2 regions of the Stenotrophomonas sp. As-7 genome follow, and region 2 is predicted to be linked to the other one. Evidence: riboswitches for the same ligand, from Rfam matches in the RefSeq annotation. Region 2 holds a riboswitch; the other holds the start of a gene.
The links. A riboswitch is a leader RNA that binds a small molecule or an ion and turns the genes downstream of it on or off. The one in region 2 is predicted to bind thiamine pyrophosphate.
Positions count from the first base shown of each region.

Region 1: linked by a shared signal. The riboswitch ahead of thiC (phosphomethylpyrimidine synthase ThiC) and the one ahead of QP457_RS01010 (TonB-dependent siderophore receptor) in region 2 are both predicted to bind thiamine pyrophosphate.

Region 1 is NZ_CP127405.1:3,903,545-3,915,452, reverse strand. Features, by position in the region: gene ilvG (acetolactate synthase 2 catalytic subunit) at 1-568, opposite strand, end outside; gene ilvC (ketol-acid reductoisomerase) at 606-1,580, opposite strand; gene ggt (gamma-glutamyltransferase) at 2,269-3,987, shown strand; gene QP457_RS17875 (BCCT family transporter) at 4,516-6,093, opposite strand; TPP riboswitch at 6,341-6,442, shown strand; gene thiC (phosphomethylpyrimidine synthase ThiC) at 6,536-8,380, shown strand; gene QP457_RS17865 (ion channel) at 8,482-9,153, shown strand; gene QP457_RS17860 (winged helix-turn-helix domain-containing protein) at 9,413-11,737, shown strand; gene QP457_RS17855 (helix-turn-helix transcriptional regulator) at 11,853-11,908, shown strand, end outside.
Region 2 is NZ_CP127405.1:216,265-228,172, forward strand. Features, by position in the region: gene QP457_RS00950 (hypothetical protein) at 1-293, opposite strand, end outside; gene QP457_RS00955 (hypothetical protein) at 450-719, opposite strand; gene QP457_RS00960 (Ax21 family protein) at 1,243-1,815, shown strand; gene yecR (YecR family lipoprotein) at 1,987-2,316, shown strand; gene QP457_RS00970 (DUF6597 domain-containing transcriptional factor) at 2,410-3,186, shown strand; gene QP457_RS00975 (VOC family protein) at 3,256-3,624, shown strand; gene QP457_RS00980 (DUF6624 domain-containing protein) at 3,643-4,572, opposite strand; gene QP457_RS00985 (hypothetical protein) at 4,714-5,040, shown strand; gene QP457_RS00990 (hypothetical protein) at 5,050-5,322, shown strand; gene QP457_RS00995 (Dyp-type peroxidase) at 5,414-6,388, shown strand; gene QP457_RS01000 (TonB C-terminal domain-containing protein) at 6,552-6,968, shown strand; gene pnuC (nicotinamide riboside transporter PnuC) at 7,282-7,803, opposite strand; gene QP457_RS01010 (TonB-dependent siderophore receptor) at 7,860-10,040, opposite strand; TPP riboswitch at 10,111-10,206, opposite strand; gene QP457_RS01015 (phosphotransferase) at 10,362-11,489, opposite strand; gene QP457_RS01020 (glycine zipper 2TM domain-containing protein) at 11,621-11,908, opposite strand, start outside.

The DNA.
Region 1 (11,908 bases), 1.1 Mb from region 2:
GCGGTTCGACGCTGGCCGGCACATGCGCCGGCAGGTGGCTGGCATCGGCCAGCTGCACATCCTTGGGCAGGTCGATCAGCACCGGTCCGGGACGGCCCTCGCGGGCGATGCGGAAGGCATCGGCCACCACGCGCGGCAGATCATCGACGCTGCGCACCAGCCAGCTGTGCTTGACGATCGGCATGGTCAAGCCGAACACATCCAGTTCCTGGAACGCATCGGTGCCCAGCAGCGGCGTGGCCACCTGACCGGTGATGCAGACCATCGGCACCGAATCGAGCATCGCATCGGCGATGCCGGTGACCAGGTTCGACGCGCCCGGCCCGGAGGTCGCCACGCAGACGCCAACTTGGCCACTGGCGCGCGCAAAGCCGTTGGCGGCCAGCGCCGCGCCCTGCTCATGGCGCACCAGGATGTGCTTCAGCGACGAATCCACCAGCGCGTCGTAGAACGGCATGATGGTGCCGCCCGGGTAGCCGAACAGCGTACGGACACCCTCGGCCTCCAGCGCCTGGGTCAGCCAGCGCGCGCCGTTGGGCGGCGCGCTGCGGTGTGTGGGAGAGTTCATGGGGGAACCTTGCAGAGCGGGTGGGGGTGCCGCGTTGTTACGCGGCTTGACCTTGCAACCAGACCATCTTGGCGCGCAGTTCCTTGCCTACCTTCTCGATCGGATGCTCCAGGTCGGCCTGCTTGAACCTGTTGTAGTTCGGCAGGCCCGCTTCGTACTCGGCCACCCAGTTCTTGGTGAAGGTGCCGTCCTGGATGTCCTTCAGCACTTCCTTCATGCGCTCCTTGGTACCGGCGTCGATCACCCGCGGGCCGCTGACGTAGTCGCCGTACTGCGCGGTCTCGGAGATGAACTCCAACATGCGCGAGATGCCGCCTTCGTAGAACAAGTCGACGATCAGCTTCAGTTCGTGCAGCACTTCGTAATAAGCGATTTCCGGCTGGTAACCGGCTTCAACCAGGGTCTCGAAGCCCGCCTGCACCAGCGCCGAAGCGCCGCCGCACAGCACCGCCTGCTCACCGAACAGATCGGTTTCGGTTTCTTCCTTGAAGGTGGTCTGGATCAGGTTGGCACGTGCGCCACCCAGGCCGCCGGCATAGGCAAGTGCGTACTCGGCAGCCTTGCCGCTCTTGTCCTGGTAGACCGCCCAGATGCACGGCACACCGCGGCCGATTTCATATTCGCGACGGACCAGCGCACCCGGGCCCTTCGGTGCGACCAGCACCACGTCCAGGTCGTCGCGCGGCTTGATCATGTCGAAGTGCACGTTCAGACCATGCGCGAACAGCAGCACCGCGCCCTGCTTCATGTTCGGTGCCAGCACGTCCTCGTACAGCTTCTTCTGCACCATGTCCGGGGTCAGCACCGCAACCAGGTCGGCATCCTTCACCGCATCAGCCGGTGCCTTCACGGTGAAGCCATCGGCCTGCGCCTTGACCTCGGTGGGGCCGCCCGGGCGCAGGCCTACCACCACATCGAAGCCGGATTCACGCAGGTTCAGCGCGTGTGCGCGGCCCTGGCTGCCGTAGCCGATGACGGCGATCTTGGTCTGGGGCAGTTCGTTGGTGCTCATGGGGGAGGTTCCTTGCGGGTGGGAAGAAAAAAGACGGCCGGCAGTCGAATCGACGTACCGGCCGGTCAGGGAAAAGCGGGGAGGGCAGCGCCGCGCGTCGCACAGGTACTGCCACCACGAGGATTCGTGGTGCAGCGGGCTTGGGTTGTGCGATGGGCGTTGGTCATGGTGGTTGCGTCTGAAACCAGGTCCTGAAATGAAAAAACCCGCACCTGGGCGGGTGCGGGTTTTGAAGAGTTCCGGTGTATTTGCTGCTTACACGCTGGCTCGTCCCGCACCTGTTGGTTGGGTAATAAGTACGAGCACAAGAATCGAACGCAGCGAGGCGGCGCCGGTATCGGCGGCTTCAATGTGGGTTCGGGGTGGCGTGTTGTGATGCAACATGTGATCGAGAAAACCACAGCCGTTTCGGCGCTGTCAACCCTCGCAGCGATATTCCTGTCAGTTTCCACTGCATGCAGTGCAATCGCTTGTGGCACAAGGATGGTTGCCGCTGAAAGTGTTTCGGTGAACCCGAATTCACTCTTTTCAACGGGTTTTTTGCGCGGATTCCGGATGATTCTGTCTTGCTGGGTGCGGACCAAGATCCGCAGCCACCGAAGGGCGGCCGTCCATGACCTATGCCCGATGGCCCCTGATCGCCGTAGCAGCGAAGATCGGTTACCACCCTTCCATTCGGAACCCGACCGTGTCCCGACGCCTTGCCCGTTCCCTGCTGGTGGCTGCCGTGCTGGCTGCCGTGCCCGTGCTGTCCCAGGCTGCCGACCGCATTACCGGCCACACCTTCGCCACCCGTTCGGAGGTGATCGCCCCGCATGCGATGGCCGCCACCTCGCAGCCGCTGGCCACCCAGATCGCGCTGGACGTGATGAAGGGTGGTGGCTCGGCGGTCGATGCCGCCATTGCGGCCAACGCAGCGCTGGGCCTGATGGAACCCACCGGCAATGGCGTCGGCGGCGACCTGTTCGCCATCGTGTGGGACCCGAAGACGCAGAAGCTCTACGGCTACAACGGCTCCGGCCGCTCGCCGAAGTCGCTCACCCTGGCCGAGTTCCAGCGTCGTGGCCTGAAGGAGATCCCGGCCACCGGTCCGCTGCCGGTATCGGTACCGGGCGCGGTGGATGGCTGGTTCGCGTTGCACGACCGGTTCGGCCGCAAGCCGATGGCCGACAACCTGGCCCCCGCCATCCGCTATGCGCGCGAAGGGCACCCGGTGGCCGAAGTGATTGCCTATTACTGGGATCGCTCGGTGCCGAAGCTGTCGCAGTATCCGGGTTTCAAGGAACAGTTCACCATCGACGGCCACGCCCCGCGCAAGGGTGAGATGTGGAAGAACCCGAATCTGGCGGACACCCTGCAGAAGATTGCCGACGGGGGGCGTGATGCCTTCTACAAGGGCGACATCGCCCACACCATCGGCGATTACTTCAAGAACAATGGCGGCTACCTGAGCTACCAGGACATGGCCGACCATCATGGCGAGTGGGTTGAGCCGGTCAGCAGCAACTACCGCGGCTATGACGTGTGGGAGCTGCCGCCGAACAGCCAGGGTATCGCCGCGCTGCAGATCCTCAACGTGCTGGAAGGCTACGACTTCTCGAAGATTCCGTTCGGCTCGCCCGAGCACGTGCACCTGTTCGTGGAAGCAAAGAAGCTCGCTTTCGCCGACCGTGCGCGCTTCTACGCCGATATGGCCTTCCAGCCGGCACCGGTACAGAAGCTGATTTCCAAGGAGTACGCCTCGCAGCGCCGCGCGCTGATCTCGATGGACAAGGCGCTGAAGGAAGTACAGCCGGGTACGCCGAAGCAGCTGGAAGAGGGCGACACGATCTACATGACCGTGGCCGACGCCGACGGCATGATGGTGTCGCTGATCCAGTCCAACTACCGCGGCATGGGCAGCGGCATGGCGCCGCCGGGGCTTGGCTTCATCCTGCAGGATCGCGGCGAGATGTTCGTGCTGCAGAAGAACCATCCCAATGGCTACGCACCGGGCAAGCGCCCCTTCCAGACCATCATTCCGGCCTTCATCACCAAGGGCGGCAAGCCCTATGCAAGCTTCGGCGTGATGGGCGGCGCGATGCAGCCACAGGGACACGCGCAGATCGTGATGAACCTGGTGGACTTCGGCATGAACCTGCAGGAAGCCGGCGATGCGCCGCGTATCCAGCACGAGGGCTCGACCGAACCGACCGGACAGGCGACGGCGATGACCGATGGCGGTGAGGTCAATCTGGAAACCGGGTTCCCGTACGAGACAGTGCGTGCGCTGATGCGCAAGGGGCACCGCGTGGTGTTTGCCGATGGTCCGTACGGCGGCTACCAGGCGATCCTGCGTGATCCGGACACGGGCGTGTATTACGGCGCGTCGGAGAGTCGCAAGGATGGGCAGGCGGCGGGGTATTGAGGTTTCCCGGCCGCCGGGCTCAGCCCCCTCGCGGCTGATCGCCAGAGCAGGTTCATGCGCTGGGGCGTGCGGGTGGGAGTGTCGGGGGACGCCGTGAATACGTCCCTGTAGGCTTAGCCGCGCCATCCATGGCGCGGATACCCCCGCCACCCCCACCCGCACGCCCCCCGAAAGTTTCCGTGCGCGTCAGCCACGGAATAGAAAGAAGAAGAGCAAAGGCAAAGGCAACAGCTGCGTGCTTCTTGTTTTCCGATACACCTCATCCACGCATGGCGTGGATAGATTGTGTCGACCAAGGTCGACACCTACCGGCCGCGGGAAACTGTCGGGGGTGGGGCGGTGTGGGTGGGCAGGACCGTTGGCGCCATGGATGGCGCCATCGAGCCCCCAGGGATGGGTTTACGGCGTGTCCTGCCCACCCACACCGCCTCGCCCAGCCAGCAGTAACCCAGAGCCGCTTTGGCTTTTGAAGTTGCACTTGCCGTTGCTTGAAAAAAAAGCGGTGCAGCCGCAGGCTGCAAAACACCCTCAATCCGAATCCTGCGCCCGCGCCGCCTCCGCCTGGGTCTCTTCCTGCGCCGCCATCTCACGTGCGATCCACGCATCGATCATGCGTCGCTGGCGCTGCGTCTGCCGGCGCTCGCGCGTGTACTCCTGGTCCAGCACCCGGTACAGCGACACCATCACCAGCACCATCAGCAGAGCGAATGGCAACGCTGCGATCGTGATCATTCCCTGCAGCGCATCCAGCCCACCCGCCAACAGCAATGCCGCCGCGATCAACGCGACCGCGATGCCCCACGCCAGTTTGCGCTTCAGCGGCGGATCGCCGGCTTCGTCGGTGGACATGCTGGCCAATACCAGTACCGCCGAATCGGCCGAGGTCACGAAGAAGATCATCAACAGCACCAACGCCACCGCCGACAGCATCAGCGATGCCGGCAGGCTGTCGAACAGGGTGAACAACACCGTCTCGTAGCCATTGCCCAGCGCCTGCACCAGGTCGGCGTGGCCGAAGATCTGTGCCCACAGCGCGGTGCCGCCGAAAACCGCGAACCAGAAGAAGCCCAGCAGCGTCGGTGCCAGCACCACGCCGATCACGAACTCGCGCACGCTGCGGCCGCGCGAGATGCGTGCGATGAACGAGCCCACGAACGGTGCCCAGGAAATCCACCAGGCCCAGTAGAAGATCGTCCAGTCGGCCACCCAGGTGCTGCCGGAGAACGGCGACATGCGCAGGCTCATGGTCACCAGTTGGTTGAGGTAGGAACCCAGCGTGGTGGTGAACGTATCGAAGATGAATCCGGTCGGTCCCAGCACCAGTACGGTCGCGGCCAGCAACGCCGCCAGCGCCAGGTTGAAGTTGGACAGCCACTTCACGCCGCGCTCCACGCCGCTGGCGGTGGAGGCCATGTACAGCACGAAGGCAATGGCGATGATGGTCATCTGCACCGGCACCGTAGCCTGCAGGCCGAACACGCGCTCCACACCCGCAGCGATCTGGATGGTGCCGAAGCCGAGCGTCGTCGCCACGCCGATCGCCGTGGCAACCACCGCCGCGATGTTGACGACGCGGCCGATCCAACCGCGGTGGTGGCGGCCGATGATCGGCTGCAGCATATCGCTGACCAGTCCGCGTCCATTGCGGTTGAACTGGAACCAGGCCATCGCCAGACCGATCAGCGCGTAGATCGCCCACGGATGCAGGCCCCAATGGAAGAACGCATAGCGCATCGACGCACGCGCAGCATCCATGCTCTGTGCTGCCAGGCCTTCCGGTGGCTTGGTGAAGTGCGAGATCGGTTCGGCAGCTCCCCAGAACACCAGGCCGATGCCCATGCCGGCAGCGAACAGCATCGACATCCAGCTGGCGCGCGAAAACTCGGGCTCGGCGTCTTCGCCACCGATGCGCAGGTTGCCGAAGCGGCCGAACGCCAGGTACATCAGGAATACCAGTGCCAGGAATACGACCAGCAGGTACAGCCAACCGACGCTGCGGATGACATCGGCCAGCGCCGCCTGCACGACGGTATTGAAGGGGCCAGGCGCGAGGCCGGCCAGCAGCACCAGGGCAAGTACCAGTGCGATGGAAATGCGAAACACCATGAAGGAGCTTCTCCGATCAAGGGATTGAGGGGAGCGAGCAAAAGCTTGCAGGGAGTGGGCCGGCGACAGCGTGCGCGCACCGGACAGACGCCGCGATGGCGGCAGGGAAAGCACCGCTTGCGGCGGTGCGGCGCGCGTGCACGTTACTGAATGCGACGTCACGGTTCTGTTAACGCGGGTGTAGTAGATCCACGCCAGGCGTGGGTGTACGGCCAGGAGGCCGAGTGGTTTCTATGTTCTAATGCGCACCAAGAAGCGGGGGTACCGCGGCCTTGTGGCCACGGTTGAGATAGTCCCTTGGAACCTGATCCGGCTCATACCGGCGTAGGGAAGCTTTGCAATGCAGCCGTGCCCCGACCCCGCCCAAGGACTGCCTTGGTGCTGTCCGGGCGTGGGTGCAGTGCGCCGCCGCTTCGTCCCTGACCTTCCTGGACGATGCCCGATGAACGCACAGCTCTCTGCCCTGCAGCAACAGGCCCAGCAACTCTCCGAGTCCGTGACCCGGCCCATACCCGGCTCGCGCAAGATCCACGTGCCCGGCTCGCGCGCGGACCTGCAGGTGCCGATGCGCGAGATCGCGCTGACCCGCACGCCCACCGTGTTCGGTGGCGAAGAGAACGCACCGGTCACCGTCTACGACACCTCCGGCCCGTACACCGATCCGGACGTGCGCATCGACCTGTCTGCCGGTCTGCCGGCACTGCGTCGCGGCTGGGTGGAGGAGCGCAACGACACCGAACAGCTTGACGGCCTCAGCTCTTCGTTCGGCCGCGCGCGTGAGCACGATCCCAAGCTGGATCCGGTGCGCTTCCCCGCGCGCAGCCTGCCACGCCGCGCGCGTGCTGGTGCCAACGTCACCCAGATGCACTATGCGCGCCGCGGCATCATCACCCCGGAAATGGAATTCGTCGCCATCCGCGAGAACCAGCGGCTGGAGGCGATCCGTGATGCCGCACTGCTGCAGCAGCATCCCGGTGAATCCTTCGGCGCATCGATCCAGCACATCATCACCCCGGAATTCGTGCGCGAGGAAATCGCCCGCGGCCGTGCGGTGCTGCCCAACAACATCAATCACCCGGAAAGCGAGCCGATGATCATCGGCCGCAACTTCCTCACCAAGATCAACGCCAACATCGGCAACAGCGCGGTGTCCTCGGGTATTGCCGAGGAAGTGGAAAAGCTGGTGTGGGCGATCCGCTGGGGCGGTGACACGGTGATGGACCTGTCCACCGGCAAGCACATCCACGAAACGCGCGAGTGGATCATCCGCAACTCGCCGGTGGCGATCGGTACGGTGCCGATCTACCAGGCGCTGGAGAAGGTCGACGGCCGCGCCGAAGCGCTGACCTGGGAGATCTTCCGCGACACCCTGATCGAACAGGCCGAACAGGGCGTGGACTACTTCACCATCCATGCCGGCGTGCTGCTGCGCTACGTGCCACTCACCGCCAAGCGCGTTACCGGCATCGTCAGCCGCGGCGGTTCGATCATGGCCAAGTGGTGCCTGGCCCACCACAAGGAAAACTTCCTTTACACGCATTTCGAAGACATCTGCGAAATCATGAAGGCCTATGACGTGACCTTCTCGCTGGGCGATGGCCTGCGCCCGGGCTGCATTGCCGATGCCAACGATGCGGCGCAGTTCGGCGAGCTGGAAACGCTGGGTGAGTTGACGAAGATCGCCTGGAAGCACGACGTGCAGACCATGATCGAAGGCCCCGGCCATGTGCCGATGCAGCTGATCAAGGAGAACATGGACAAGCAGCTGCGCGAGTGCGGCGAGGCACCGTTCTACACGCTTGGCCCGCTGACCACCGACATCGCGCCGGGCTATGACCACATCACCAGTGCCATCGGCGCGGCGATGATCGGTTGGTTCGGTACCGCCATGCTCTGCTATGTCACGCCGAAGGAGCATCTGGGCCTGCCAAACCGTCAGGACGTGCGCGACGGCATCATGGCCTATCGCATCGCCGCGCACGCGGCCGATCTCGCCAAGGGCCACCCCGGTGCGCAGGTGCGTGACAACGCATTGAGCAAGGCGCGATTCGAGTTCCGCTGGGACGACCAGTTCCACCTCGGTCTGGACCCGGAGAAGGCCAAGGAATTCCACGACGAGACGCTGCCCAAGGACGCGCACAAGCTGGCACATTTCTGTTCGATGTGCGGCCCGCACTTCTGCTCGATGAAGATCACCCAGGACGTGCGCGAATACGCCGAGAAGGGCATGCAGGAGAAGTCCGAGCAGTTCCGTGCAGCCGGCGCCGAGGTGTACCAGCAGGGCTGATCGCAGAGGGGCAGCGCCGGGTCATGCCCGGCGTCATCCCATCACCCATCTCACGGACATGCGGCTATCCTCGGCCCATCGTTCCCTGGGGATAAGGAACCATGCCCATTGCCGTGACCACCCGCTGGCTGGCCATCGCCCGCCGTCATCCCTCTGCCTGGCTGCTCGGGGCGCAGCTGCTGTCGGTACTGCTGTACCCGGCGCTGGACGAAACCGCTGCCGGGCGCGCGGCCGTAGGCGTGTTCGGCATGGCCGTGCTCGGCCTGGCCCTGTGGGTGGTGCAGCGCAGCCCGCTGGGAACCTGGCTGGCGTTGGTGCTGGCCATCCCGGCGGTGGTGTTTTCCCTCTCTGCGGCACTGCTCGACCGGCCGGCACTGGGCATCACCGCACAGCTGCTGGAAAGCCTGCTGTATTTCTATACCGCGGGTGCGCTGATCGCCTACATGCTGCAGGACCACAAGGTGACCCGCGACGAACTGTTTGCGGCCGGCGCCACGTTCACGTTGTTGGCGTGGGCATTCGCTTTTACCTTTGCGGTATGTCAGCAGTGGTATCCGGGCAGTTTCCAGGGCGCCAGTGGTGGGCCGCAGCGCACGTGGATGGAGCTGCTTTATCTGAGCTTCAGCTTATTGTCAGGCGTTGGGCTGAGTGATGTCGTGCCACTGCATCCGCAGGCCCGCGCGCTGGTCATGCTGGAGCAGTTTTCCGGCGTCATGTATGTCGCGCTGGTGGTTTCGCGGCTGGTCGGCCTGACCATGCTGAAACGCTTCTGAAAATGAACGCCAGATAAAAATATCGCGCCCGAAAGGGCGCGAATGATGATGCTTATTATGTGAATGCGTCGGCGAGAGAGAGCCTGATGTCGACCACGCGATAGGCGAGGTAACTCGCATAGGCTAATATCCGGAGGCTTCGTTTTTTTTGCGGTATGCGCCGATGCTTTGTGCGGAATCTGGCTTCTTGCTGTGCCAAGGATGGGAAGGGATCGATGGTGAACAGTGTTTGCGGCCTGTTTCAACCCCATAGCAACGAATGATCAACAGCGAAATCCAGTCGCCTGAATCCGACCGCGTCCGCGTCGGCGAGTGCATCGTTACTTTGTCCTCGCGTGAGGTCGAAGTCGCCGGTGCCCGCCGTACACGCCGTTTGACGCCCAAGTCGCTGGGCGTGCTGCGCATGTTGATGCGGCAGCCCGGGCGGGTGGTGACCCGTGACGAGCTGTTCGCCGAAGTGTGGCCGGACACGCTGCCGACCAACGATGTGCTGACCCAGGCAGTTACCCAGCTGCGCAAGGCGTTCAGCGTCGACGACGACAACGGCCAGGCGTACATCGAGACCATCGCCAAGACCGGCTACCGCTTGCTTGTGCCGGTGCAGCCGCTGGCAGACCACGAAACCGATGCGATCGCTGCTGCCGAGGAATCGTCTGTACCGCCGCCACCTGCGCCGGATGCCGTCGCCCCCGTCGGCGCGCCCGTGGTTGAACGCGGCAGTCGTCGCTGGCGGCGCCTCCGCCGTCGCCTGCTGCTGGCGCTGGGCGTGGTGATGCTGCTGGCACTGGTGGTGTTGAGCGTGCTGCTGCTGCGCCGCCCGGCGCCGGTGAACTCTCCGGTGGACGCGGCAGTGGAGAACGGCACGCGGGTGATCGGAAGCCCTGAACGACCGTATCGATTGATTACCGCCACGGCCGGTTTTGAGACCTATCCCACACTTTCGCCTGACGGATCGCAGGTTGCCTACGAAGGCGCCAACGACGACGGCAAGGGCGGCAACGCCATCAAGGTGCAGACCTCCGGCAACGCGCCCGCACGCCAGCTGCTTTCACCGCCGGCAGGTGCCAGCGACCGTTTCCCGAACTGGTCGCCGGATGGCCGCGAAATCGCCTTCGCCCGCTTTGGTGCCGATGACAGCTGCCAGGTATTGATCGCCAGTGCCACTGGCGGCGCCGTGCGCCAGGCCACACGCTGCGACGGCACCGAGCTGCTCAGTTTCGACTGGACACCCGATGGCCGCGGCCTGGTCTTCGGCAGCATGGTCGGTCGCTATGCCCATCGCGGCATCCGCGTGCTCGATCTGGCCACCGGCCAATGGCGTGCGCTGGATTACGCTGTCGACGAAGATGATTTCGATTACGCCCCGCGCTATTCCCCGGATGGCAAATGGCTGGTGTTTGTCCGCAACCCTCAGCTGGGCGACCTGTGGCGGATGCCTGCCAGCGGCGGCACGCCCGAGCAGTTGACGACCGAATCGGCCGAGCTGCGCGGTTGGGCATGGCTGGGCGACGGTCGACATATCGTGTTCGGTCGCCGCGTGGACAGCGAAGCGCGCCTGTACTACCTCGACGTCGAGCGCCGCACGCTGCGCGACGCCGGGCTCGACGATGCGCAGTGGCCGGCGGTCTCCCGCCGCGGCGACATGCTGGCGTTCGTGCATCGGCGCGCGCAGTTCGGCGTGTTCAGGATGCCGGCGCAGGGAGGTGCAGGCGAGCGTCTGTTTGCCTCCAGTGGCCGCGATGGGCAGCCGATGGTGGCGCCGGATGGACGGCAACTGGTGTTCAGTTCCGATCGCTCCGGCAGCTTCGCGTTGTGGTGGGCCGACATGCAGCGGCCGGAGTCGCTGCGGCCGATCGAAGGGTTGAAGCCGGAAGCACGGCAGGCACCCGACTGGTCGGCCGACAGCCGGCATCTGCTGGTGGTGGGCCGCGATGAGCATGGCGAAGCCGTGGTCTACGAGATCGCACCGCGCGATGAGCAGCTGCATCGCCTTCCGGTTCCCGCAGAGCAGCCCTTGCAGGCGTTGTACGGTGCAGACGCGGAGCAGCTGCTGGTGGTTGAACGTGATGCCGACCAGCACACCCGGTTGAGCCTGTTCGACCGCAGCGCGCAGCCATGGCGGCGCTTGGCCAGCCTGGAAGGCGTGTCGCAGGCGCGTTTCGACCGCAGTACCGGGCGTGTGCTGTTCACCCGGCTGGCAGCCGGCGGGCTGTGGTCGGTGGACGCGGCATTGACCCCGGCCAGCGTGCAGCAGATCAGCGAGGACCGGCCCAGCCGTTGGCGCTACCGGACCTGGACCGTGGCCGGCAATGGCAGCATCGACTACCTCGGCAGCAGTGCCAGCTGCGGCACGACCCTTGTCCGTATCCAGTCCGGACGCGAGGAAGCGGAGCGCTGCCTGGACGCGCAGCGCCTGAGCGCGGGCAATGGACTCAGCGCCAGTGCCGACGGAAACAGCCTGTACCTGGCCCTGGCCATCAGCGATGGTGCCGACATCGGCGTGATGCGACTGCCCGAACAACCGCCAGCGCTGTTCCCTGCATTCTCCAAATTGTTGATCTTGAACGAAAAAGGGCCTTCGTAACTTCTTCGTGACGATCTCGCCGCGAATTCGTGGCGATCTCGGCAGTCTTTCCTGACGCGCTGCCGCCTGATTTGGCAAAACGGAGGCCTGTACTTGGCAAATCCGTGGTGCCCCTATGCGTCAACTCTCGCTGGCCGATCGTGGCCAAACCCTCTCCCTGGACAAGTCGAT
Region 2 (11,908 bases):
GCCGAGTGATCGCCGATGGCCGAACCAAACAATGCCGGCGCCGCGCCACGCAGCTTGCCGTCACCGCCGAAGACCAGGACCTGCGCAGCGGCCTTGTCCATGATCGCGAACGGATAGCCCTGGTTGTCCTTGCTGGCGACTACCCAGCCGGCCAGTGCAATGACGGTCTCGGATACTTCCTGGCCCTGCGGAAGTTCATCGGCGGCGTTCGCCGTTTCCGCGGCAGGTGCTTCTTTTGCTTCCTTGCCATTCTTGGCACTGGCCACGCTGGTGCCTGCCAATGCCAGCGCGATGGTCAGCGCGGCCGACACGGCCCGGCGTGCAGGGAATGAGTACGTACGAATGGGACGGCTCCTTCGGATGAAGACCGAGAGGTTGAAAGACACCAGTGGCCGGCGAAGGCCACTGGTGTCTGGTTCAAGCGTTCATCAAAGTGGGTGGGAGAGCGGTTACCCGCGCGGCTTGCGGCCCGGGACCCTTTCGAGCTGCTGGACGCGGCCTTCAATCTGATCCAGACGCTGGTTGGCCTGCTGTGCGGACTGGTTGGCGGATTCGGCGCTCTGCGCCGCGCCCTGCACCTTCACGTCGAGCTGGTCGAGACGTGAGTTGATCGAAGCGAATTCGTCTTTGTAGGTGGCGCAAGCACCGAGGCTTACGGTAGCAACGATGGCTACGGTGACGGCACGTGCCGCGTTGATTTGCTGCTTGGTCAGGAACATTCCACTCCCTCCTTCGTCTGGGGAGTCTGGAATATAGCGGCGTTTGTTCCCGGCGCTGCGAAGTGCTTTCAGCTGCAGTTGGAAGACGTGGATGGGCCGTGAAGGTGCGGCAAGCAGCCAACCTTAACAAGCGGGAACACGCGCGCTGTGCTGCATCGGTCGATGCCCTTGCGCCGCTTCGATACAGCCAATTCATCAGGATGAAGCGGGCTCACGCTGTCCTAATGAATGGGCGCAGATGAGCGTCGCGCAACAGCGACGCCCGCACCTCACTGCTACACGTGCAGTTCTCTTCGTCGATCAGATGCACGAAGCGGTCATGCCCTTCGTCCTGCGCCCGACGGCTACTACATGACGTATCCAGAGTTCCCTGAACAGGAACCTCATTCATGTACCGGTCAGTTCAATATTCAGGGCTGATTTCATCAACAAACGGATAATTCACACCTGTCGAACGCCCCTTATCCCTCCCCTCCCGAGGGGCGTTCGACGAAACCAAAATAATTAAAGGTGTATCCCGATGATCAAGAATTCGCTGCTTGCCCTGGGTCTGTTGGCCGCGCTGCCGTTCGCCGCATCGGCTGCCGATGGCCTGTCGTACAACTACGTTGAAGGCGGCTATGTGAACACCGATGCCAAGGGCGGCGACGCTGATGGCTGGGGCGTGAAGGGCTCGGTTGCCGTGCACCCGAACTTCCATGTCTTCGGTGATTACAGCAAGCAGGAAACCGACACCTTCAAGAACGATGTCGCCCAGTGGCGCATCGGTGCCGGCTACAACTACGGCATCGCACCGAACACCGACCTGGTGGCTCGTGTTGCGTACCAGAAGTTTGATATGAAGCACGGCCTGGACTTCAACGGCTACTCCACTGAAGTGGGCGTGCGCACCGCGTTCAACCCGTACCTGGAAGGCTATGCGCTGGCCGGTTACGAGGATTACAGCAAGAAGCACGGCATCAACCCGGACGGCGAGTTCTACGGCCGCGTCGGCGCCACCGCCAAGTTCAACCAGAACTGGGGCCTGAGTGGCGAAGTGAAGCTGGCCAAGGCCGGCGACCGCGAGTGGTTCGTGGGCCCGCGCTTCAGCTGGTAACAAACGCCTGTCGTTAGTGCGTGTAACTGGCGTGTGACCTCTCTCCCATACGCCAGTGAAGCCCGGCCTCGTGCCGGGCTTCTCTTTTTTGGATCGGGTAGAGTGCAGGGCCGCCGCTCAGCCCCTCATGGGCCGGCGTGGCGGATTCCAGCGCAATCACGATCAAGGGACATGATGAAGACGAAGGTAATCGCCGTGATGGCGGCAATGCTGCTGTTGGGAACCGTGCAGGCACGGCCCAACGCCGAGTGGAACCTGAAGGGTGCCAGCCGCACCGAAGGCAAAGTGGTGCTGACCTTGGTGAGCAAAGAGCCGGAGCTGACGACAGCCAACCGCCAGGCCGCCGAACAGACCGCCACACGCCAATGCGCGACGTGGGGCCTGGCAACCGCTGAACTAAACGGCGAGATCGAACGGGTGTGCGACGGCCGCAGTCGATTTGGCAAATGCAAGCGGTGGCAGTTCACCATGCCGCTGCAGTGCAACGCTTCGGCGCCCTGACAGCCCATTATGCAGGGCTGCTACCGCCAGCGGCCCTGACGAGCGAGGGTACGTTCCGTCACCATGGCGTGCGCTGTCGCGGCACAATGCGACATGGACCGCCCCTCCACCGAATCTCCACTTGCTGGCACCGGCACGGCCTACCAGGAACACCTGGCGCCTGCGCCGCTGCGTGGCCAGTTCGGCCAGCTCTGGCAGAGCCAGTTGTCGGCCGACGCCAGCGGCAGCATCACCGTTCTGCCCGATGGCTGCGTGGATATCCTCTGGCGTGATGGAGCACTGTTCGTGGTGGGGCCGGACCGTACCTCCGCGCATCCACAACTGGCGCCCGGTGCGCAGGTGTTGGGCGCGCGCTTCCGGCCTGGGCAAGCATCGGCTGCGCTTGGCATCGACTTGTCCGACATCGTCGGCCAGGCCGTGCCTCTTGCTGAATTCAATGCCCGCTGGGCAACACAGGCGGCGGCATCGGTCGGTCATGCCGCGCCCGAGCAGCGCCTGCACCGCCTGGCCGATTGCCTGCAACAGAACATGACCGCGGCCGTGGTGGACGACCACACGAAACGTGCGCATGCGCTGTTCGCGCACGCAGCCAAGGGCGACGTCAGCATCGATGCACTCGCCGCCCATCTGGCGATGAGTCCGCGCAACCTGCGCCGCTTCAGCCAGGCGCAGTTCGGTTACGGTGCAAAGTCGCTGGAGCGGATCCTGCGCCTGCAGCGGTTCCTGCGCTGCAGCCAGGCACAGCCCGCGCACAGTCTGGCGATGCTGGCCGCCGAGGCGGGCTATGCTGACCAGGCGCACCTCAGCCGCGAGGCCCGCGAGCTGTCCGGCCTGACGGCCAGTGCGCTGCGCCAGGAGTGGGGGCGTTGATGGCCGTTTCGTTCAAGACGCCGGCTCAACCCTGATCGATGCTGTGCGCTCCAACCACGGAGCCGCACCATGAGCCACGCAGAGACCACCGCTGCCGAACGCCGCATCGACAACATCGAATTCAACGTCGCCGACATCGCCCGCAGCAAGCAGTTCTATGGGCAGGTCTTCGGCTGGTCCTTCACTGACTACGGTCCGGCCTATACCGAGTTCGATGATGGCCGCCTCAAAGGGGGTTTCGTGGCTGACGAGGCGGTGACAGCCGCGGGAGGCGCGCTGGTGATTCTCTACTTTTCGGATCTGGCCGATGCACAGCAGCGCATCGTCGCGGCCGGCGGCGAAATCGTGCAGGACGTGTTCGCTTTCCCCGGTGGCCGTCGCTTTCACTTCCGCGATCTGGACGGTTACGTGCTGGCGGTGTGGAGCGACCGGGACTAAGCCTCGGCAAGCGCCGTGCTATCGGACCGGCTTGCCATACATCTCTGAAAGCGTGGCCTTGTACTGCGCCAGTGGCTGCAGCCCCATCGCCTCGCGGCGCGCATCCAGGCCTTCCATGTCTTCGGTAGGGCGGAGTTCCATCGCGCCATCATCGGCCTGTGTGAACTGGCTGCCATAGCGCTGCGGCTTGCCCTGCGCCAGCAGCACGCGATCAGTCAGTAGCGCCAGATCTGCAGAATCAGCTTCACCGGCTTTGGCGGCCTTTTCGATCAACGGCAACATATCGGCCTGGAATACGGGATCGTGATCGGCGTGCTGGACCAGCAGCCACGCGGCTTTGGCACCATCATGTCCGACCAGGGCATACGTCGGCCAACCCTTGTCGGCTACCACCGATTTCAGCCAATCGGCGTTGGCCTTGATCACTGGAGCTGTCGCTTTGAATGCTTCGCCACCACCAGCGTCGACAGCCGCATGCTGTGCCGCCTGGTCGCGCTCGGCGCGCTCCAGCAGTTCCCTGCGCAGGGGCGCGTCCAGCAATGCGAGGCGCTGCTGCTCGGCGGCCAGCACGCGCTTGCGCATGTCCGGCCACGCCGGGCCGTTGCGCAGCGCATTCAATCCTGGCCGATCCTTGTGCAGCAGGTCATCGGCCGACAGCCTGCCGCTGGGAAGCAGCGTGGTTACATGGTCCATCGCTTTTCCCAGGTCGCCGGCCGCTGCCGTGCATTCAACCAGCAGCAGTTCGCCACCCTCGGGAAAATGGCCTCCACGTTGCAGCAGGTCATCCAGAAAATGCGCACAGCCGCTGAAGTCATCGGCACCATAGCGCTCAAGTGCGTCGAAGAAAGACCCTTCGTTTGCGGCGTGTACCTGCAGCGGGGCGGCCAGCAGCAACGCCAGCGCCGCAGCAACGGGCCCATGCCTCCATTGCATCGGTGAGTGGACCATCGACTGCTTCCTCCGTGAAGTGTGTGGATGGCGAGCCTCTGCAGGCCGCACATCCGCAGGCTAGCAGTGTCATGGCCAGGCCTCAAATGATCGACCAGCAGCACGCTGCAAGTGGGGTCGCGTTGCCTCTACAATCCGCCAATGGAAACGCACATCGACGCCTACGTGAGGCAGGCCGACGGCAACTGCATCAAGGTGATGTTGTTGAACGGCCGCCCGCGGACCTCGCTGCAGGCGCTGGGCTTCACCGCTGGCGAGGCAGACACCCTCACCCTGCCGGTCGCCGACGACGCAGCCAAGGCCATCGTCTTCATCCGTCTGCGTGACCTCGGCGTAGCCTTCTCGGCGGGTAGGGAGTGGTGCCCGGCCGACGTGTTCGAACACTTTCGCGATGGCGGCTTGCTGCAGGGCGCCTACCTTCGGGTTGCGTGGCGCACGCCGCAACAGTTCACCGTGACCACGGCGTAGTCGCACAGCATGGACGTGATCGAGATCGCCGGGGCGCATCTGCTGCGCGATGCTGCGGATGGCTGGCAGCTGCTGGACGCTGTTGTCTCCCAGGACGGCATCCGGCTGGTCTGCATCCATGCTGTCGGGCAGAGCTTCCGCGTCGAGCATTTCCTGCGCGGACACATGCTGCCGCAATGGCAGGGAGAGTGGCGGCTGCAGCAGCCGGAGCATTCGATCACCGACAGCGAACAGCGGGCACGCGCGCTCGCCGACGAATGGCTCACGCTCGCCGCGAACTGAGAACCGCTCCGTCGCCGGCAACGCCGTTCCGCTATGATCGCCCGCACATCGCCCCATGCGATGTGCCCGCCTCAAGCCAGCAGGAACTGCCGTGAACGCCCAGCCCGCCCCCATCACCGCCCTCAACCACACGCTCGACAACGAGCCGCAGCAGATCACCGCGCCGCTGACCCATTCGGCCGCGTTCCTGGTGCTGACGGTGAAGGACGATGAGGCGTCGCTGGCGAAAGTGCGTGAGGTGCTGGCCAGCACCGATGACCTGATCAAGAACACCGCCATCCGCGAGATCGAACGCACCTTTACCTGCAATGTGGCCATTGGCCACCGCGTGTGGGCGCCGCTGGTGGGCAGCACGCCACCGCGCGAGTTGAAGCCGTTCCAGGAAGTGAAGGGTGCCACCCATACGGCGGTATCCACGCCGGGCGACCTGCTGTACCACATCCGTGCGCGCACGATGGACCTGATCGTGGCGTTTGAGAAGAACCTGCTCCTCGCCTTCGGTGATGCCGTGGAAGCGGTGGATGACGTGGCCGGTTTCCGCTACTTCGATGGCCGTGACCTGCTCGATTTCGTCGACGGTACCGCCAACCCGGAGGGCCTGTCGCTGCCGGAGGCGACCATCGTCGGCGAAGAGGATCCCGACCATGCCGGCGGCAGCTACGTGGTGGTGCAGAAGTACCTGCACAACCTCGATGCCTGGCGTGCGCAGAAGACCGAAGCGCAGGAAGCGATCATCGGCCGCACCAAGCACGACAACATGGAGCTGGATGACGCGCCGGCCGACGCGCAGAAGTCGCACAAGACGCTGTGCACCATCGAGGATGCCGACGGCGAGCACGAGATCCTGCGCGACAACATGCCCTTCGCCAACCCGGGGCGTGGCGAGTACGGCACCTACTTCATCGGCTACACGCGTCGGCTGTGGGTGATCGAGCAGATGCTGGAGCGGATGTTCATCGGCAATCCCGCGCCGTTGCACGACCGCATCCTCGATTTCTCCACCGCGACCACCGGCGTCACCTTCTTCGCCCCCTCGCGCAAGGTGTTGGCCGACTTGGGCGACTGATCACGCCGGGCGGGGCAGCCAGGTAGATCCACGCCATGCGTGGATGGATCAACCGGTTGCCCAGAACAGCCACGCATGGCGTGGCTCTACTGCAGCCTCCGCCATCTGCCTGTCATCTACAGCGCCGACCATGATGCGTTGGACGGCAGTGGAGACGTGGGTGATGGATTCTGCAGGCAACAGGCGCACCACGCGCCGCGGCTGGCGCCCGGTGGCATGGTTGCTGGGCCTGCTGGCACTGGGCAGCGCCAGCGTGTCCGCACAGGACGCGCCTGCGCATTGGATGGCCTATGCCGCCTCCGTCAGCGGCGAGTTGCAGCAGCGCCTGCAGCAGGAACAGGATCCACGCGCCCAGCGCCTGCTGGCCTGGCTGCAGGAGCATCCCGATACGCCGACACCGCTGGTGGTGAGCGTGTGGATCGCCCGCGATGGCGCGATCTCCAAACTGGAATTCGACAGCTTGGGTGATGCCCAGGTGGATGCCGATCTGCGTGCGACGCTGCAGGCCACGGCGTTGCCGGCGGCGCCGCCGAAGGACATGCGCCAGCCGCTGCGGTTGGGGCTGGTGCTTACCCAGTAGATCCACGCCATGCGTGGATCGCGTGCCGATTGCCCACAACAGCCACGCATGGCGAGGCTCTACTATGTGTCTCCGCATGCGTGGCTGCGTTTGGCAGGTGCCAACCAAGGTTGGCGACTACCAGTAGATCCACGCCATGCGTGGATCGCGTGCCGATTGCCCACAACAGCCACGCATGGCGAGGCTCTACTATGTGTCTCCGCATGCGTGGCTGCGTTTGGCAGGTGCCAACCAAGGTTGGCGACTACCAGTAGATCCACGCCATGCGTGGATCGCGTGCCGATTGCCCACAACAGCCACGCATGGCGAGGCTCTACCGCGTTGCCAGCTGCGGTTCCCGCGCGGCTGCACGCCACGCCCGCAGCCCGAACAATGCCAGGCCCAGGAAGAACACGTACAACGCAGCAGTCACGTGCAGCGACTTGAACAGGTACGCGCCCACGTAGACCACGTCCACCACGATCCACACCCACCAGCAGGCGGCGTGTCGGCGTGCCTGCCACCACTGCCCGACCAAGCTCAACGCGGTCAGCATCGCGTCCAGCCATGGCAGCGCCGCATCGGTGAAGGTATGCATGCCGGCGCCAAGCGCGACGCCGCCACACAGGCCGATGGCGAGGTCGCGCAGCAGCGTGTCGCGCGCCAGCGGCACGATGCGGATGCTGCCTTCATCGGCCGCGTGCTGGCGCCAGTTGATCCAGCCATAGACCAGGAAACCGCCGAAGGCGACCTGCAGCAGCGTGTCCGAGTACAGCTTGGCCTCGGCGAACACTGCGCCATACAGCGCGACCGACAGCAGGCCGACCGGCCACGCGGCCAGCCGTCGCTTCGCCATCAGCCACACCCCGAGGATGCTGAAGAGGGCTGCAGTCCACTCGAGCGCGACGCCGCTCACAGCGCGAACGTCACCGACAGGCGTGCCTGTCGCGGTGCGCCCGGGAACAGGTAGTAGTCACCGCCGCTGCTGCCGGTGTCGCGCCAGTAGAAGCGGTTGAACAGGTTGTCCACCGACAGGTTCCAGGTCACGGCACGCTCGTGCAGGCGGTGCTGGAAGCGCAGGCCAGCGTCGAACACCGAGTAGTCCGGTGCGCGTACACCGCCATCGGCGCGGGCGACGTTGGCGGCGGCATAGCGCCAACCACCGGTCACCTCCAGGCCCTCGGCGAACGGCAGTGCATAGGCCAGATGCACGCTGGCGCGCACCTTCGGCACGTTCACCAGCTGATGGCCTTCATAGGCCGGAGTACCGCTGTCGCGTGCGCGCGCCTGCAGCACGCTGGCGCTGGCGACGATCTGCAGCGCGTCGGTCAGCTGGCCGTTGGCGGTCAGTTCCAGGCCGGTATGGGTCTGCTTGCCTTCTTCGACGAAGGTGTAGCCGGCATCACTGCCGTCCGGCTTTGCGTACTGGTAGGGCTGGGTAGTGCGGAACACTGCGGCGCCCAGGGTAAGAGCGTCCACCGGTACGTACTTCACACCCACTTCCAGCTGCCGCGACTGCATCGACGGCAGGAAGGTATCGGCGTTGGACGTCCAGAACGGTGCTTCCTGGCCCAGCGAAATGCCGCGCACGTAGCTGGCGTAGGCGTTGAGCTGGTCGGTGGCCTTCCACACCAGCGCGGTCTGCGGCAGGAAGCGCGACAAACGGCTGTGGCGCTGCGGCGTGCCGCGCTTGTCATAGGCGCGCTCGTCCAGGCGCACGAAGCGGCCACCGGCCAGCCACTGCCAGTCATCGCCGAAGCTCATCCGGTCCAGTGCGAAGAACGCGGTCTGGCGGCTGTCCAGGCGCCGTGCCGATGCACCCGGCATCTTCGGTGAGGGCTCGAACACCGGCACCTGCGCATCGTGGATGTTGCTGGTGCCGACGTACTCGTTGACGCTCGGGCGCTTGTCGACGGTGCGGCGGAAGTAGTCCGCGCCGATGCTCAGCTGGTGGCCGACGCTGCCGGTGTCGAAGCTGCCGCGCAGTTCGGCACGCGCCTGCTGGTTGCGGCGGGTGTCATCCGGGCTGCGGTAGTCGTAGATGTCGTAGTCGCCGTTGGGGGCGAAATAGTTGCCCGGCACACTGCCATCTGCGCACCCTGCGGTGTAGTAGCAGCCATAGGCGAAGGCGACGTTGTCATCGATCACCGAGCGGCTGTGGCCGATCGACAGCCGCGACTGCCAGGCGTCGTTGAAGTCGTAGGTGTGCAGGGCGGTGATGTTGGTGCTGGCGATGTCCACCGGCCGCTGCCACGGCTGGTAGCCGAGCAGGCGCTCGCGGTCGACGCCGCGTGGCAGGTCCCGCGCGCCCAGCAGCTGGAAGCCGGACACCGAGCGCTGCGAGCTGGTCTGGTAGTTGGCATCCACTTCCAGCTTGCCGTGTTCGCCGATCAGCCAGTCGGTGGACAGCGAATAGAAGTTGCGGCGACCGTCGGCATGCTCGACGTAGGAATCGTTGGCATCCCAGGCGGCATTGAAGCGGACGCCGAAGCGCGGGGTCAGCCAGTGGCCGACATCCACGGCGGCATAGCGCGAGCCTTCCGAATCGGTGCCCAGGGTGACCGTGCGTACTTCCGCCGGGCGCTTGCCCACGTAGTTGATGATGCCGCCGGGCGCCATCACGCCAGCCGCGAGGCCGGTTTCGCCCTTCAGGATCTGCACTTCCTGGATGTTCTCCAGCGCCAGGCGCTGTTCGCCGGCGATGGACATGCCGTTGAACCGGTAGCCGGTGGCCGCGTCCAGCGCGAAGCCGCGGATGGCGATGTTCTGGTAGTAGCCCACCGGCGCATAGGCATCGCCCAGCGAGGCATCGTTGCTGGCCAGCTCGGACAGCGAACGCACCTGGCGACGGTCGAGGTAGTCGCGCTCCAGCACGTTCACCGAAGCGGGCGTGTCCTTCCAGGAGCCGCCGCCGAACGCGTTGACGCGCGAGGTGTCGGTGGCCGGCTTGCCGGCCTGCACGCGCACTGCCGCCAGATCGGTGGGCGAGGACGGCGGAGCATCAACGGCGTCGGTGCCTGCCTCGCTGGCGTACAGCGGCAGGGCAGCGCAGAGGGCAAGGGCGAGCAGGGTGGGGCGCAGGCAGCGGTTCATTCGATTCGTCTTCAGACAACAAGGGAGACGAAGCGACGGCGCGCAGGTGCACCGGCCCATGACGGGGGTGTGGCTGCGGCTCAAAGCTCCCTACGCCGGTGCAAACCGGATCAGGTTCCAAGGGACTCTCTCAGCCTGGCAAATCCAGGCACCCCCGCTTCAGGTGACCATTTCACTACAAATGGTACGGATTTGCGAGCTACCGCCCTTCAGCCGGGGTCAGATCCCTTTACAGCGGCAACGGATCTGACCTCGGCCGAGCGCATCATCGACGCATGGCGTCGATCTACTGGGTACCCAGCGGGTTGGGTGGCTCGCGGCTTACGCGGCGGCGTGCAGGGCCGCCAGCAGGGCCTGGCCGGGGGCCGAGGCGAACCAGGCCGGATGCCCGAGCATGAACGGCTGCCAGGCGACGTCGGCATTCGCGGTGGAGCCGGTGACGCCCTCGAAGTACTCCACTTCGGACAGAGCGAAGTCGAAATGCACCATCGGCAGCAGGTCGGCCAGCAGGTGCACGCGCGTGGGCGACAGCGGCAATTCCTGCCGGTAGCCGTCCAGCAGGGCCAGGGCGATATCGATGCGTACCGCGTCGGTGCCGCGCTCCAGCTGCAGCCAGGCCACCGCGTTGCGTTCGATTGCGGTGGCCAGGTCGAACAGCGCGCTGGTCGGCGAGGCCAGGCCGAAATCGAGCACCGTGGCAATCGTGCCGTCGTCGTTCCACAGCAGGTTGGAAACGTGCCAGTCGTTGTGCGCCCACAGCCGTGGTTCGTCCTGCAGGCGCGCGGCCAGGCCGTGGTGCCAGGGCAGCACGTCGCGGTGCAGCTGTTCTTCCCAGGGAATGCGCGCCAGGTAGCGGGCCAACCCGGGGCGGTTGCCGAGGTCGGCCTTCAGCGCGGCGATCGGGTCATCGGCGCGGATCAGGTCGTCGCGTGCCACCAGCAGATGGGTACTGCGTTGCGGGGCGTGGTAGCCGGCTGCCGCGCGGTGCAGCGTGGCCAGCATGCGCCCTGCCTCGCGGGCCTGGGCGACGTCGGTCAACGGCGACCATGACGGCAGCTCGCGATAAAGGTCCCTGCCGGCGCCCACCGCATGCAGTTCGTAGGTCCACTGGCCGTGTTCGAGTGCGGTGCGGCCCTCGTTGCTGGCCAGTACCTGCACTACCGGCATGCCGGCAGTCGCCAGATGCGCGATGAAACGGTGTTCCTCTTCCAGGCTTCCAGCGCTGCGCACACTGTGGTGGTGGCGCTTGATGAAGACCGGACCGCGCGTGCCGTCGACGATGGCCGCGGCCGACAACGGACGCGGGCTGTGCCAGCGCAGCGTGCTGTCCGCGCCCAGCTGCGGAAAATGGCCACGCAGCCAGGTGATCTCCTGCGCGTCGATCGCCGGCCAGTCAGCGGCGACCTCGTCGTTGTTGAGGCCCTGCACGCGATGGGGGGAAGAAGTCATGCCACGGCCGCTGGTGAGTAAAGGAACATCCAAGGCTGCGCATTCAACGCCATGGACGCCACAGACGCAAACGGGCGGGTCATCGACCCGCCCGTCAGGGACACATCATGTGCGGCCTGTGGCCGGCGCGCTTACCAGCCGCGATGGCGGCCGCGGTCGTGGTAGTAACGGTTGTCATGGCGCTCGCGCTGCCAGCGACGGTCATCGCGGCGGTCATGGCCATAACCGCGGTTGTAGCCCCGGTCATAACGGCGATCGTAGCCACGGTCATAACGGCGGTCATAGCGCCCGTCGTAGCGGCGGTCATGGCGGTCGGAGGTGGTCAGGTTGCCGATGGCGCCGCCGGCAACCGCGCCGCCGACGGTGGCGGCCGGGTCGCCGTTGGAGATCAGGTGACCCGCCACGCCGCCGACGACGGC